DNA from 2 places in the Lactobacillus sp. B4015 genome. Region 2 is predicted to be linked to the other one. Evidence: predicted binding sites of a transcription regulator. Region 2 holds the regulator's gene; the other holds the start of a gene.
The links. Region 2 encodes HrcA, which represses chaperone genes, less so after heat shock. Its sites were predicted from a motif close to TTAGCACTCNNNNNNNNNGAGTGCTAA; they were not measured.
Positions count from the first base shown of each region.

Region 1 (8,037 bases), on a different contig from region 2:
GTTATTTCTGGCAACGGTAATGTTACACGTGAAATAAATATGCACGAAGCCATCTATGATACCAATCCCGAGATTAAGTGTGTTTTTCACTCCCATGCTGATCAGTGCATGTTTTGGGGAACAAGCGGTTTAAATATGCCGAATGTCACTGAGGCAACACAAAAATTACAAGAAATTAGAACCCTTACGTGGCATCCCATGTGTACGGAAGAATTAGCCCAATATGTCGCCGGTGAAATCAAAAAACTAGGCAAAAAGGCGTTACGCAACGGTTTTATCCTTAATTCTCACGGTACCCTCTTTACTTCTGGCGGCAAGGATATGGATCCGTTAACTGCTCTGCACAAATCTTTGGCTGATGTTGATATTACCGAATATAATGCCAAGGTTGCTTACAAGCAAACCGTTTTTCAGCAAATCGGCGTCTTAGACGGATATTATTCGGAAGATACCAAGATTGGCACTTGGGAAGATGTTAAAGCGGGTAAAGCTCTTTATAATCGGAAAAAAGAGCAAAATAAAAAAGGCGACTAACTAGTGCCCCTTTTATCAAATATAACTACTTTGAAAATATAACAAATTTTACGCAAATGCAACTTTAATCTCAGATTATTAGTTGATGGTCCGTAAAAATTGGTTATTCTTCCACTTAAAAAGCTGGCAAATTTTTGTCAGCTTTTTTGCGGCTATTGTAAATATAATTAGGAGATGTAGTTGATTTACCATAGCCTGCTAGTAATATTAATCCAGTGTTTGTACCCAACCCTCTGGGCCCTTCTTTTTACCGTATTGAATATCAACTAATTCATTGTACAATTTAGTTGTCACCGGGCCGGTTTCTGTTTCACTGTAAATAACATGCTTTTTACCATTATAGGTAATGGAGCCCACCGGCGAAATAACAGCGGCGGTACCCATTGCACCAGCTTCTTTCATCTTAAAAGCTTCTTCTAAGGTGATTTGGCGCTCAACCGGATTTAATCCCTGCTCCTTAGCAAGCTCTAACAAGGACCGTTTGGTAATTGAAATTAAAATCGATTTTGACTTAGGAGTAACAAATTGGCCTTCTTGGGTAATGCCATAAAAGTTGGCGCCACCAAACTCATCAACATATTTATGTTCACGTGGATCAAGGTACAAACAATCGGCATAGCCATTCTTATGCGCCTCAACCGATGGCAATAAACTGCTGGCATAGTTACCTGAGGTTTTAGCTTGACCAGTTCCCGCATAGGCAGCACGGTCATAATCGCTGACAATATAGTCGGCTGGGTTCAAGCCCTTGATATAAGCCCCTACCGGAACGGCAAAAATGCGAAAAATGTATTCATCGGCAGCTTGAACACCCAAAACATTTGAGGTACCAACCATGAATGGACGTAAATAAAGAGTTGCGCCACTATCATATGGTGGCACAAATTCTTCATTCGCATGCACCACTTGCTTTACTGCCTCTACAAACCAGTCTTCAGGAAATGGTGGCATTGCCAAGCGCTGAGCTGACAAAGTAAAACGATGAGCGTTTTGATCTGGGCGAAACAAGTTGATTTTACCGTCCTCACGCCGGTAGGCTTTCAAACCTTCAAAAATCTCTTGGCCATAGTGCAGTACTTCTGCCCCTTCGGAAAGGGTAATGGTTGAATTCTCAACCAACTTTCCTTCTTGCCATTCGCCGTCTTTATATTTAGCTTCATAGCGATATGGTAAATCGCGATAAACGAAGCCTAAATTTTTCCAATCAAGATCTTCTACTCGTTGTTTCATAACAATCCACCCTTTATTACTCCTTATGTTACATAAACTAATAATAAATTATTAGCTTTTTAATTAATAGTTAATTGTTAACTAATTTAGACCATAAATTTAATGATGTCAATCCTTTATTGCACAAATTACCAAAATATCTTTTTGGCAAAAAATAGTTAACTCTGCTTGAGTGTCACACGTGAAACAAATAGTTCAGTCAGTAGTTCAATACTAGGATAAAAGGCAAGTAACCATTGGGCAGGAAAAAACTTACTACTTCAAATTTAGACAAAAAAAGACTAGCTCCCGCGAAGTAGCGGAAACTAGTCTTCAATTAGTGTTTAGCAATTAGCCTAATTTTCAATTAGTCCTTATTTTCTTTAGTTTCAGATTTAGTTTTATCGGTCTTATCAGCTTTTGGTGTAATAGTTAAAACTGCATCACCATTTAAGTAAACATGCTGGTCATCTGCAGTAAACTTAACTTCTTTGTTGTCAGGCTCCTTCATTAGCAATTTTGCAATTGGAGTTTCCAGATCTTGCTCAACTACCCGACGTAGTGGCCGTGCACCAAACTTCTTATCGTAGCCTTTTTCTGCCAAATAAGCTTTTGCTTCAGGGGAAATTTCTACTTTCACATCCCTCTTAGCTAAGACATGTGACATCTTCTTTAAGTAAATATCGATGATCTTAGTCATATCTTCTTCGGTCAGTGAATTGAACGGTACGATTGCATCAAGCCGGTTCAAAAACTCTGGTCTAAAGTAGGCTTCTAAGGCTTGGATCATTTTATCATGGTCGACCTTGCCATCCTTGAGTAAGTTATCTGAATACCCAGCATTTGAAGTCATGATCAATATTGTATCTTTAAATGAAACAGTTCTACCTTGGGCATCGGTTAAGCGACCATCATCCATAATTTGTAATAATGCGTTAAAGACTTGTGGATTAGCTTTTTCAATTTCGTCAAACAGAATCAAGCTATATGGTTGATGACGTACTTTTTCAGTTAATTGTCCACCTTCACCGTAGCCAACATAGCCTGGTGCTGAACCAATTAGTTTATTAACTGCCATTTGGTCTTGGTACTCGGACATATCAAGTCTAATCAGGTGATTTTCACCGCCGAACAATTGAATTGCCAATTGTTTAGCCAGCTCAGTTTTACCAACACCAGTTGGACCAGTCAGTAGGAATGAACCAGTTGGACGATTGTTATCCTTGAATACTTGCTTACGGGCAATTGCATCAGTAATCACGTCAATTGCATTATCCTGGTCAATAACGGACTTCTTTAATTTAGCAGCTAAATCAAGGTTCTTTTGTCCCTCACTGGCATGAAGTTCGCTCATTGGAATCTTAGTTTTTGCTTCAATTAAAGCATAGATGTCTTGGTCGGTTACGCGTGGAGTTGCAGCATCATCAACGTGATCAGCTTTTTCACGTAACTCCTCAATCTTCTTCTTCAAATCACTAGCTTTGTTGTAGTCCTCATTTTTAGCGGCCTCTTCTTTTTCCTTTTCAAGACTAGCAATTCTCTTTTTAATTGATGCTTCATCACTAGGAATAGTGTCAAGACCCTTCTTAGCACCAGCTTCGTCCATTAAGTCAATTGCCTTATCTGGCAAATAGCGGCCCTGAATGTAGCGTTGTGATAATTCAACGGCTAAGCGTAAAGCACTGTCACTGTATTTAACGTGGTGATAGTCTTCATACTTTTTCTTCAGACCCTCTAAAATTTTAACCGTTACATCAGCAGATGGCTCTGGAACCTGTACTGGTTGGAAACGACGTGCCAAAGCAGCATCATTTTCAATTCGACGGTATTCTCCTGTTGTCGTTGCACCGATTAAGTTCAAGTCACCACTAGCCAGAGCTGGTTTCAAAATGTTAGCAGCATCGCCACTATTATTTTCAGAATCAGTTGAACCTGCACCAACAATGTTATGAATTTCATCAATGAATAAGATGATGTTTGGATTCTTCTTAGCTTCGTCAATTACCTTCTTCAGGCGCTCTTCGAAACTACCACGAAGGCTAGAACCCGCAACCATATCATTAATGTTAATTGCAATAATATGCTTATCTTTCATCTTGTCAGGAACATCACCTGAAGCAATTTTTTGTGCTAAGCCCTCAACAATCGCGGTTTTACCAACACCTGCAGGTCCGACTAAAACCGGATTATTCTTTTTACGTCTGCTTAAAATTTCAATTACTTCTTGGATTTGTTCATCACGACCAATTACAGGATCGTATTTATTGTTTTTAGCTTGCTCAACTAAGTCAACGCCAATTGGTTTTTCCTTTTTTGGTTGACCAGGCATTTGGCCGTTCTGGTTCATGCCTTGTGGAGAAATATTCATGCTCGAATAGTGAACTGGAATCGAGCCATTATCATCATTGTTAAAGAAAGAATTATTTAATTCGTTAAATAGATTGTCAAATTCGTTATCAAAATATGCCATACATATACACCCCTTTAATAGGTTTAAATTTTGTAATTAGCACTCGACGTTGTCGACTGCTAACTGCTTACATATAATATTGTAGCAGGTTATCCACAGAATGCAACCCTTTTTGCTTACTTTTCCACATTTTTTTGCTTAACTTGTGAATTTTTCCTTTTTTAACTAAAAAACCTTGATAAATCAACTTTATTGTTGTTATCAAGGTTTAATAATTATGCTATTTTTGATATAAATTCATGTGTTCAGCCAAATATTTGGCGGTTAAACTATCCTTTTTGTGCGATATATCCACAGGCTGCCCACATGCAACAATTTTTCCTCCTTGCAATCCACCACGTGGACCCATGTCAATCATATAATCACTATTAGCCATAATATCCAGATCATGAGTAATCGTAATAATCGTTGCCTTCTGCTTCAGTAATTTTTGAAAAACAGCTAGCAAGGTCCTAACATCGTGTGGATGAAGACCAACTGTTGGCTCATCAAAGACAAAAAGACTGCCTTTTTGCCGCCGGTGGAGATGACTAGTCAATTTTAGCCGCTGTGCTTCTCCGCCTGACAACGCAGGTGTTGATTCACCTAAATGCAGGTATCCTAGCCCCATATCATGCAAAGTAGTAATTGTTTTTTCAATCTTAGGCTCATCCCTAAATAACTGTTCTTTCAAAGCATCGTCAACCGAGTAATCAAGCACGTCTGCAATACTCAGTCCATGCCATTTTACACGCAAGACGTCTTGGTTAAACCGGTGGCCACCACAAACTGAACAAGTCTCAACCATATCGGGCAAATACTGAATATCAAGTGAAATTGCTCCAGTACCACCACATGCCGGACACGCACCTTCTTTATTATTGTAGGAAAAATGCGCTGCCTTATACTTTAGCTTTTGAGCTAACGGCTGGCGGGCAAATAATTTGCGCAAATTATCCATAATATCAGTATAAGTAGCGACCGTAGAGCGCTGATTTTTGCCAACCGGCGAAGAATCAACGCTAATAACGTTTTTGATTCCACCGCTAGTCAAATCTTTTACCCAGCTTGGACCATCTACCTGTTTTTCTTGCGCCTTTAATGCGGGAATGAGCGAATCAAGAATTAACGTTGTTTTGCCTGCTCCAGAAAAACCCGTAACTGCAGTCAACCGCCCAACCGGAATTTGCGTGTGAACATTTTGTAAATTGAAACGGTCAGTGACAGTAAACTTAATTGTGCCTTCACTAAAAAGCTTCTTTGTATCCACCTGTGGCCGCACATAAAGTGGAGCTATTCCTTTTAAATACGGACCAATTAGAGATTCTGGCTTCTGCGCAATTTCTTTTGGCGAGCCTTCAGCAATTATTTGGCCGCCCTGCGAACCTGATCCCGGACCAATTTCAACAATCCAGTCAGCAGCACTTATAATTGAAGTTTCATGGTCAACAACGACTAATGAATTGCCTTGATTGACCAGTTCGTGAAAAACCTCAATTAACCCAGCAACATTATCTGGATGCAGTCCCACAGATGGTTCATCCAGCACATAAAGTACTCCTGTAGTTTCTGTCCGCAAGGTGCGCCCCAATTGAATTCGCTGCAATTCACCAGTTGAAAGACTATTAGCCTGACGAGCTAAGCTCAAGTAATCTAACCCTAATTTTAGTAGAGGCTTGACCTGATGCAGCAATTCACCCGTCAGATTTTGCGCTAAAGCTTGCATATCATCTGGCAGCCAAGCTGCGATTTCTTTCATATAATCATCAAGTTCACCGAGCGTAAGTTGTTCTGCTTCAACAATATTTTTTCCAGCTACCAATTGACTCCAGCGACTTGGGTCAATCCGGTGCCCATGACAGCGCGGACAGGTTTTAAAACGATAAAAAGAATTAATCCGTTCCAGTCCACGCTCTGATTTCGTAGTTTTGCGTGAATTGGCCACAGCATTATAGGCATTTTCATATAAGGCATCGAGATGATAAACTCGGCCCGTTGAAGTAGGCAAATCCACCGGCACCTTACGTTCCTTGCCGTGTAAAACAATTTCCTTTTCTGCTTTAGTCAAGTCTTTGTACGGTACGTCTGTCCGGACACCAAGTTCTCGTGCGATTCGCCACATCCAATTGCGACCCGGAATCTGCCAGGTCGCCACGGCACCATTTTCTAAAGTCAGTTCTTCGTTAGCAATAATCTTACTATCATCAATTTGTTCTACTGTTCCTAAACCTTGGCATTTTTTACATGCGCCATCGGAATTAAAGGCAAAATCTTCTGCACTAAAAGCATAGAATTGTTCGCCACAAGTTGGGCAAGTAAGGCGCCCCATTGCCTCACCGGTTAAATCCATCGCTTCAGCAATCTTGATTGTTGGCGCAATCCGGTGGCCATTGGGACAAACTGGCGAACCTAACCGGGAAAAAATTAGTCGTAAAACATTGAAAACTTCTGTTACCGTACCAACGGTTGACCGGACGCCCGGAATACTCGGCCGCTGGCGCAAGGCTAGCGCCGAAGGGATGTGCTTTACCTCATCGACTTGTGCCCGCCCGACCTGACTTATTCGCCTTTTAGTGTAAGCCGCCAGCGAATCAAGGTAGCGCCGGGCACCTTCAGAATACAAAATGCCCATTGCCAAACTAGATTTACCCGAACCACTTAAACCTGATATTGCCACAAATCGGTGCAATGGAATGGCCACATTGATATTTTTTAAATTGTTGACCCTGCCACCAATAACTTCGATTTTAGTCGGCTGTTCTTGATATTTCATGTATTACGGTCCTTTCTTCTTGGTTTCAGCTGTTTTCCCGGCTTAACTGGTCGATCTGGTTTTCTCAGTAAGTATTCCCGAATTGCCTGGATAACCTGCTTATTTTGCGGTAAATCCGAGTGGTCGGCTTTCTCGCCAGTTACGGTCATTGCTGTATAAGACTTTACCTGATTTTGAAAAATAAACTTGCCCGCAGCAACGCTTGTTTCTGGTACAATGCCGTCTGATTCGTAGCTTTTGCCACCAGATAACGAATAAACCTTAAGGTTTTTAGGCAAAGCGGAACGCTTTTTAATAAAATCAGCTAACATTTGTGTGCGATTCTTGATATTGCTCTCAGTAAAATTATACGGCGTCCCCAATGTCATTAGCCGCTTCATTTTTGTGTCACTTGCATACTGTGCATAATAATGCTCCAGCCAATATGTCCAAATCAACCCACCGTTTGAATGACCGAAGGCCTTAAAATTATTAAACTTGTAATTTTGCATTAATGAGTCAAACGCAATATCCAACCAATAGGCTTGTTTCTTGATATTGGCATAACCATCCTTATTATTAGCAAAACCAATAATGATGATCGGTTCTAAATCATTTTTCCCAATTGAACCACTGTATGACAGTTTTGCTTCACGTGAAACAGTAACTTTGAGCACACTATGCTGATTCATGGTTGTTTTATTCAGTTGGTCAATCAAATCATTAAAGCGCTCGGTCGTTGCACTCGATCCCGGCACCATGATTACCGGTGAAAGCAGTGAGCGGCTGCGTTCGGCTCGGGCTTTATTATCCCTTTTCATCCAAAAATAACTGGGGATGGCGAGGACAACCATGAGTGTAATTAACAAAATCAACCATTTTAAATTAGGATTTTTGTGCAAACGCATTGCTGCTGCCCCCTTTACTCAACCTCAGTTTTAATTCTACTCTTTCATTTATCCTGATAAACGGCCACATTAAGCATAAATCCAGGGCAAAAAGCACCATCACAAACAAAAGAGCCGTCCAGTTGCCGTTAGTGCCAAAAAATGAAATCAATAGTCCCGGAGTTCCTTTTAAAATAGGATATGCA
Region 1 is NZ_JAFNOY010000006.1:2,649-10,685, reverse strand. Features, by position in the region: gene J3U71_RS06940 (class II aldolase/adducin family protein) at 1-534, shown strand, start outside; gene J3U71_RS06935 (branched-chain amino acid aminotransferase) at 742-1,764, opposite strand; gene J3U71_RS06930 (ATP-dependent Clp protease ATP-binding subunit) at 2,111-4,213, opposite strand; gene J3U71_RS06925 (ATP-binding cassette domain-containing protein) at 4,434-6,965, opposite strand; gene J3U71_RS06920 (alpha/beta hydrolase) at 6,962-7,852, opposite strand; gene J3U71_RS06915 (PTS sugar transporter subunit IIC) at 7,830-8,037, opposite strand, start outside.
Region 1: J3U71_RS06930 (ATP-dependent Clp protease ATP-binding subunit) is a predicted target of HrcA. The motif match lies at 4,250-4,276, and genes of this name have one in related genera.

Region 2 (8,037 bases):
GGTTCTTCGTGTAAATATAGACTACTTCTTTCGGTTCATCGGTATACGTGCCAGTACTATCGCCCTTTATTTCTTTGAGGGTATAACCCGGCAGGTCTTTTTGCCCTACCTTGATATAGCTTGTTCCAAGTTCACCCATGAAATCCTGATGATCAGCAATTTTTCGGTAATTTTCATCACAATAGTAAACCCTAACGGTTCCAACGTGAATATAAGTACCATGATCAGTTATGCCATTATAATTTAGTAGTATATCCAATAAAGTCCTAGATTTTCCCCTTGCATTTTCAGTTGTTCCGTCACCTACATTAATCCACTGGCAAAATTTATGCTCGATATCATCGGTATCTCCCCAACGGTCTCGTCTAAATTTAAATTTTGGTCCCAGCACTATTTTTTTTAGGCTAGAAAGACGGGTTAACATCCTATAATCATTATCATTTTTATTCATGTCAAAGCTACTTAAATCTAGGCTGGTTAAGCTGCTACAGCTGTCAAACATATCATACATACTAGTTACTTGGCTAGTATCAAAGCTTCTCAAGTCTAGACTGGTTAAGCCACTGCAATCAACAAATACTCCGTCCATTTGGCTTACATTTTTGGTATTAAAGTGACTCACGTCTAGGCTAGTTATACCCTTACAATCGCAGAACATGAAGACCATACTTTTTACTTGACTCGTGTCAAAGTGACTCACGTCTAGGCTAGTCAAGCTACTGTCATTATTGAACAAGTATGACATGTTAGTTACTTGACTTGTGTCAAGTTGTTCTAAGCCAGAAATCATTTTTAAATTATCATAATCACCAAAAAGATATGTTGCATCACCTATAACTCTGATTTTGCCATTTATTGTGATTTTTTCTATACTATTTTTAGTTAAATTATCATACCAATAAAAGGGGTCCCAAGAGCGAAATTCCCCTGCTGGATTATCTAATATTACCGGCTGATCATTTGTGCCTCCCAAAATAGTTAATTCTTTATTTTCATCATCAAAAGTCGCTTTCAAGCCAATCCAACTAACCTCGCGAATTTTTGCTCTAGTTAAATCACTTGCTTTGACTGTTGCCTGATTAGTTGCCTCGTTCGAAGTCGACTCAGTTGTATTTGATTGCAAATTGCTGTCTAGCTCACTTGTAGTGCTTTCTTTACTAACAGCTGATTCTTTTTTTGTAGAGTTTACATCATCCTGACTATTTTGGTTGGCACTTTGACTAACAGAAATTCCCTTTTTAGTATCTGCCTTAATTGAAGATTGCATTATGTTTTGGTCACCAGTCAAACTGTCTGCCTCAACCACATTCTTATTAAGATATAGTCCTAATAGGACAGCAGCGGATGCACCAACAATCATACTACTTCTGATTGCTCTTGTTTTCTCCATTTGACCATTTTTACTAATTTTCATTCTATATATCACTCCGTTTTAATATTCTTATATCAAACTGCCACCATTTATTAATACTTAATATAATTGAATTATATATCTTTTTTCTCTATTAAAAAAGTATTTTATTAATATAAATTACGTAACTCTAAATATATTAAGGGAAATTAAAAGAGCATTAAACTATACAAAATACAAAAGTTTGATGCTCTTTTATGATTGTCAATTTTTAATAATTATATTAAAAATAAACGCAAGATAATTTTATTATTTTTAGAGAACTTTACTGCAATTTCTCTTTTAGTCTTTCAAAAAAGCCTTTTTCTTGGGGAGTGATTGAGCCGCCACCAGCTTTAACAAAGTCCACTAAAGCTTGCTTTTGCTTTTCGTTGATCGTTTTTGGAATCTGGACTTGAATAGTAGTAATCTGATCACCGTTGCCATTACCGCGAAGGTAAGGAACACCTTCACCACGGATAGTGAATTTTTTATTGGGTTGTGTACCTGCTGGTATCTTTAACTTCTTATCACCATGAACTGTCTTAACCGTAATTTCATCACCAAGAGTAGCCTGAGCAAATGAGATCGGTACGGTAGTATAAATTGTGTTCCCACTACGCTCAAATTCTTTAGATGGCTTAATCCGGTAGCTTATGTACAAATCACCATAAGGTCCACCATTTTTACCTGCTTCACCTTGACCTTCATAACGGAGTTGTTGGCCATTATCAATTCCAGCCGGAATATTAACCTCAATGGTATTTTTACCGTCTACAACGCCATTACCATGACAAGTCTTACATGGATGCTCAATGATGACACCCCGACCATGACATTTATCACAGGTAGTTTGCCGCCGAATTACACCAATCATTGACTTTTGGCTAACGGTCATTATTCCCGTACCACCACATTTGTCACAGGTAACAGGTTGAGTACCCTTTTCAGCACCGTTACCCTTGCAAGTTGGACAAGTTTCACTGCGAGTATAAGAAACTTGTGTTTTCTTGCCATTAATCGCATCCATAAAGTCAATTGTTAACGTATAATCAAGATCTTCTCCGCGAGTTGGTGCCTTCGGATCAACATGACGTGACGAAGCCCCAGCACCACCAAAGAAATCATTAAAAATATCGCCGAAATCGCCAAAGCCACCAAAGTCGCCATATCCTTGACCGGCTCCACCGCCAAAGCCGCCCTGACCATTTACGCCAGCAGAACCAAATTGGTCATATTGTGCCCGCTTTTGTTGGTCATGTAAAACTTCATATGCTTCGTTAATTTTTTTATATTTTTCCTCTGCACCAGGTTCATGATTGATATCTGGATGATACTTTTTAGCTAGTTTACGGTAAGCAGAGTTAATTTCTTTATCACTGGCATTCCGATCAACGCCTAGCACATCATAGTAATCTTCTTGTGCCATCTAAAAGCTCCTTACTTTACAAAAGAAAAGAACTACTTATGCGGCAGTTCTTTTCTAATTTATTCAATTATAAACCCTTTATTTATCTGGGTCTACCTTATGAAATTCACCTTCGCCAGCAGAGCCATTATCAGAGCCGCCATCTTGTGAACCTGGGTTTTGTGGGCCTGCCTGCGGACCAGCTTGACCTTGAGCACCTTGAGCTCCACCGTTAGCTTGGTATAATTTTACGGCTAAATCTTGAGCAACTTTTGATAATTCATCCTTCTTGGCCTTCATTTCATCCAAGTTATTATCTTTTTGTGCCTTCTTCAAAGCCTCAAGAGCATCTTTAACCTTCTTAGTATCGTCATCTGATACCTTGTCTTTGACTTCATCTAAGGTCTTTCCAGTTGAGAAGATTAATTGGTCAACCTCATTGCGAAGATCGACTTCTTCCTTCTTCTTTTTATCCTCTTCAGCATGTTCTTCAGCTTCTTTTTGCATCTTTTGAATTTCTTCATCAGATAAGCCGGAAGAACTCTTAATAGTAATCTTTTGTTCTTTTCCAGTACCCATATCCTTAGCAGATACATTAACGATACCATTCTTATCGATATCAAATGTAACTTGGATTTGTGGTACACCACGAGGAGCAGCAGGAATGTCAGTTAACTCAAAGCGACCCAAAGTCTTGTCATCAGCTGCCATTGGACGTTCACCTTGTAAAACATGAACATCTACCGCTGGTTGATTATCAGCTGCAGTTGAGAAAATTTGGCTCTTTGAAGTTGGAATTGTGGTGTTCTTTTCAATTAATTTAGTGAAGACGCCACCCATTGTTTCAATCCCTAATGAAAGTGGTGTAACATCAAGTAATACGACATCTTTAACATCACCGGAGATAACCCCACCTTGAATAGCGGCACCTAAAGCTACAGCTTCATCTGGGTTGATTGAATGGTCAGGTTCCTTACCAGCCCATTTTTTAACTGCTTCTTGAACAGCAGGTATACGAGTTGAACCACCGTTTAAAATAACTTTATCAATATCGCCAACAGTTAAATCGGCATCCTTCAAAGCATTATCAAATGGAACCTTGGTACGATCAACTAAATCAGCAGTCAATTCATCAAACTTAGCACGAGTTAAGTCAGCTTCAAGGTGAAGAGGACCAGACTCACCAGCAGAAATGAACGGAAGAGAAATATGAGTTGATGATACACCTGATAAATCTTTCTTAGCTTTTTCAGCAGCATCCTTTAACCGTTGTAAAGCCATCTTGTCTTTAGAAAGGTCAACGCCATTTTCATCTTTAAAGTTCTTGATAAGCCAGTCAATAATCTTATTATCAAAGTCATCCCCACCAAGGTGAGTATCACCGTTAGTCGAAAGAACTTGGAAGACGCCATCACCTAATTGCAATACAGAAACATCAAACGTACCACCACCAAGGTCGTAAACTAACACTTTCTCGTCTTCGGCATCTTTATCAAGACCGTAAGCAAGTGATGATGCAGTAGGCTCATTGATGATCCGTTTAACTTCTAAACCGGCAATCTTACCGGCATCCTTAGTAGCTTGACGTTGTGCATCGTTGAAGTATGCGGGTACGGTGATAACTGCTTCCGTAACTTTTTCACCTAAATAATCTTCAGAAAATTTCTTGATATATTGTAAAATCATGGCAGAAATTTCTTGTGGAGTATAAGACTTATCGCCAATTTTTACCTTGTAATCGGTCTCACCCATATGACGCTTAATTGATGAGATTGTGTTAGGGTTAGTGATTGCTTGTCTCTTAGCAACTTCACCTACTTGAATTTCACCATCTTTAAATGCGACAACGGAGGGAGTGGTACGGTTACCTTCTGGGTTAGTAATAATCTTTGGTTCTTTACCCTCTAAAACTGCTACTGCTGAGTTAGTGGTTCCGAGGTCAATACCGATAACTTTTGACATTAATAATCTTCCTTTCAATTATTGTGCAACAACAACCATTGCTGGTCTTAGTGTACGATCTTTATATGAATATCCTTTTTGTAAAACTTGAACAACGTGATCTTTTTGTTCATCATTTTCAGCTTCTATGGTTTGTACTGCTTGATGTAAATTAGGATCAAATTTAGCTCCCTCAGCTTCAATTTCACTGATACCATGATCCTTCATCGCCTTAATCAAAGCATCCAAGGTCATTTGGACACCCTTTTTAAGTTGTTTAGAAGCTTCATCATCTACTTTAGTATTCAAGGCACGTTCAAGGTTATCCATTGCTGGTAGAACATCCTTTGCTAAAGATTGTGATTCATACTTGATTAATTGTGCACGCTCATTATTGTAGCGATTTTGCATATTTTGCATTTCCGCTTGACTACGAAGGAATTTATCCTCCAAGTCTTTCTTTTCTTCTTGAGCTTTGGCTAAATTTTCCGCAAGCTTTTTTTCTGCAGAATTTTGATCTTTGTGCTCGTCAGCCTTAGTATTTACTTTGTTTTTCTCATCTTTTTTAGCCTTTTTTGTTTGACTTTGTTTTTTAGCCAAATCTTTTTCGCTAACATATTTTTCCTTACTCACGGCTAACCTCCTTTATTTAAACCTGCCATAATATTCAAGCAGTTTCTTAGCCAATTCATTTCTAAAATATTCCAAAAGGCCAATAACTTGTGAATATGGCATATTATTTGGACCAAGTAAAGCAATTATGCCCTTGCCATGGGAGCCAACGCTATACTCTGCCGTAAGCAGACTATAATCTCTTAACAAATCATTTGACAATTCAGAACCCAAACTTACACGTACCGGATATTTACCACGTTCTGAATTAATCTTGTCATCAACAAAATTAGAAATCAAATCATTGTGATCAATCAATTCATATAGTGAACGCAAGTTAGAAACATCATCATACGAACTATTATTCAATAAGTTGATTTGACCATCAACATACATCTGCTCACTAGCAGCATCGTTAATAACATCTTCAACTAAATCAATTAGTTCGCTTACATGATTGCTCGTTAGCTTTTTACCTAAAGTCTGATTAAGCAAGGTAGGAGTTATCTCGCTTAAATCTTTTCCTACGAGTTTATCGTTAATCATCCGCACAGCTTTTTCTACTTCATCACCATGTACATTATAAGGTAAGCTGTAAACTTGGCTATGGACGTTACCATCACTGGTTACCAAGATTGCCATAATTTGGCGATTGAATAACGGTACGATTCGAAAGCCAGTAATAGTTAAATCACTATTTTCTGGTCCCTCCGCAAAAGCAGTATAATTAGTCAAGTCAGAAAGAATTTTGGCAGCTTCCTGCACAATCTCGTTGACTTGGTGAAAAGGCTGATCTAATTGACTAACAATTTTCTGGTAAACAGACGAAGGGATTTGAAGAGGTTCAAGCAAATTATCTAAGTAATACCGATAACCTTCAGTAGACGGTACGCGTCCACTGGAAAGGTGTGTTTTCTCAAGTAATCCCTTCTCTTCCAAAGCAGCCATTTCATTACGAATAGTTGCACTCGAAACTTTAATTGGCAACTGATTCATGACCGTCTTAGATCCAACCGGTTCATGCGTTTGCGTAAAATCATTAATAATTGTCTTTAAAATTAATTCTTGACGTTCGGTCAACATAAAAATCGCCCTCACTTTTAGCACTCATACTTATCAGGTGCTAACAATTATTATGATACTAGTTTTTAGCAGAATGTCAAGTCGAGTGCTAAACTTTTTCTGACAAAATGCAGTTTTCTAATTAACCGGAAGAATTTATTAGTTTCTCTGCGCAAAATAAGCCTTTATTTGAGCTTCATCTTGTTTCATCTGCATTTTTAACTCGTTCAAGTTAGCAAACTTAATCTCACCACGTGTATACTTGTACCATTTTATAACCATGTCCTCGTCATAAGCTTCTTCATTAAACCCAAATAAATTAGATTCAATAAAAATCTTCTTATTATCATTAATAGTTACATTATAGCCAACACTGGTCATTGAGTCATACCATTGACCCTTAATTTTAGTTCGGGTTGCATACACGCCAACCTTTGGCACCACTTTGTTAGTATCCCATACTAGATTAGCTGTAGGAAAGCCCAATTTATGTCCATTACGCAGACCATGACCTACTGTCCCAGACATAACATATGGCGCACCCAAAAGTTTTTGTGCTAAGTCCATCTGACCAGCAGTAATTGCCTTTTTAATTTCCGTCGAGCCAATCTTTTGCCCATCATAAGATTGTTTCGGAACATCAATTATTTCAAATCTGCCTCTAGCAAATTTAGGAAAATTTTTCATATTAGCAATATCTTTGGGACCATAAGTATAATCAAAGCCAGCCACTACCGTGTCAGCACCCAGTTTGACGACAATGTTATCAACAAATTCTTGTGCTGTTAACTGGCAAAATTGCTCATTAAAATGCATGACCAATAAATAGTCAACACCAAGTTTTTGCATTTTATAGGCTTTTTCACCTAAATTATCTATATAGGTAACTTGTGAATTTTGGTAAACCTCTTTAGGATGACGGTCAAAGGTCATTACAACCAAGGGCAAGTGCTTGTTGTCTGCCTTTTTTTTGGCAATTTTAATTAACTGTTGGTGTCCGAGATGGACACCATCAAAAAAACCAAGCGCTAAGATAATATTAGTTGGAAATAGCTTTTCGCCGATGGGGTAAGTTAAATGGATAATGTGCACGATAAATAACCTTCATTTCACCTATTCGTTTTGTAACAGCATCAAATCAGGGCGATAAACAGCATCATCCTTTTGATAGATTGCTTTAACGCTATTATTGTACCTTAATGCAACCCTTTTTGCATTCGTTTTCAAAGGAATTGAATTGCCATTTTTTACTTTTAGCCATTGACCATTAGTTAAATCACAAGTTTCATAATCCTTAAAAAAGGCATCAATTGGTTGAATAAAGTTGGTCACTTCATCAGGATGAGCAATAATTTGATCAAGTTTAACCGCTTGATCAATGATAAAACCAGAACTTGCAGTCCGGCGTAATGTTTTCATCACGGCTGGAACCCCGAGCCGGGTGCCTAAGTCATTAACAAGGGATCTTACATAAGTACCTTTACTACATTCAATTTGAAAATCAAATTCTTGAAAACCGGTTTTTGAATCAAATACCGGTTCAGACATAGTATCATAGGCAAAAATTTGCACTTGCCTTTTTGGCCGGTCTACTTCGATACCCTCACGAGCGTATTCATATAGA
Region 2 is NZ_JAFNOY010000005.1:30,488-38,524, forward strand. Features, by position in the region: gene J3U71_RS05995 (MucBP domain-containing protein) at 1-1,414, opposite strand, end outside; gene dnaJ (molecular chaperone DnaJ) at 1,677-2,819, opposite strand; gene dnaK (molecular chaperone DnaK) at 2,898-4,760, opposite strand; gene grpE (nucleotide exchange factor GrpE) at 4,779-5,372, opposite strand; gene hrcA (heat-inducible transcriptional repressor HrcA) at 5,385-6,434, opposite strand; gene ribF (riboflavin biosynthesis protein RibF) at 6,573-7,505, opposite strand; gene truB (tRNA pseudouridine(55) synthase TruB) at 7,527-8,037, opposite strand, start outside.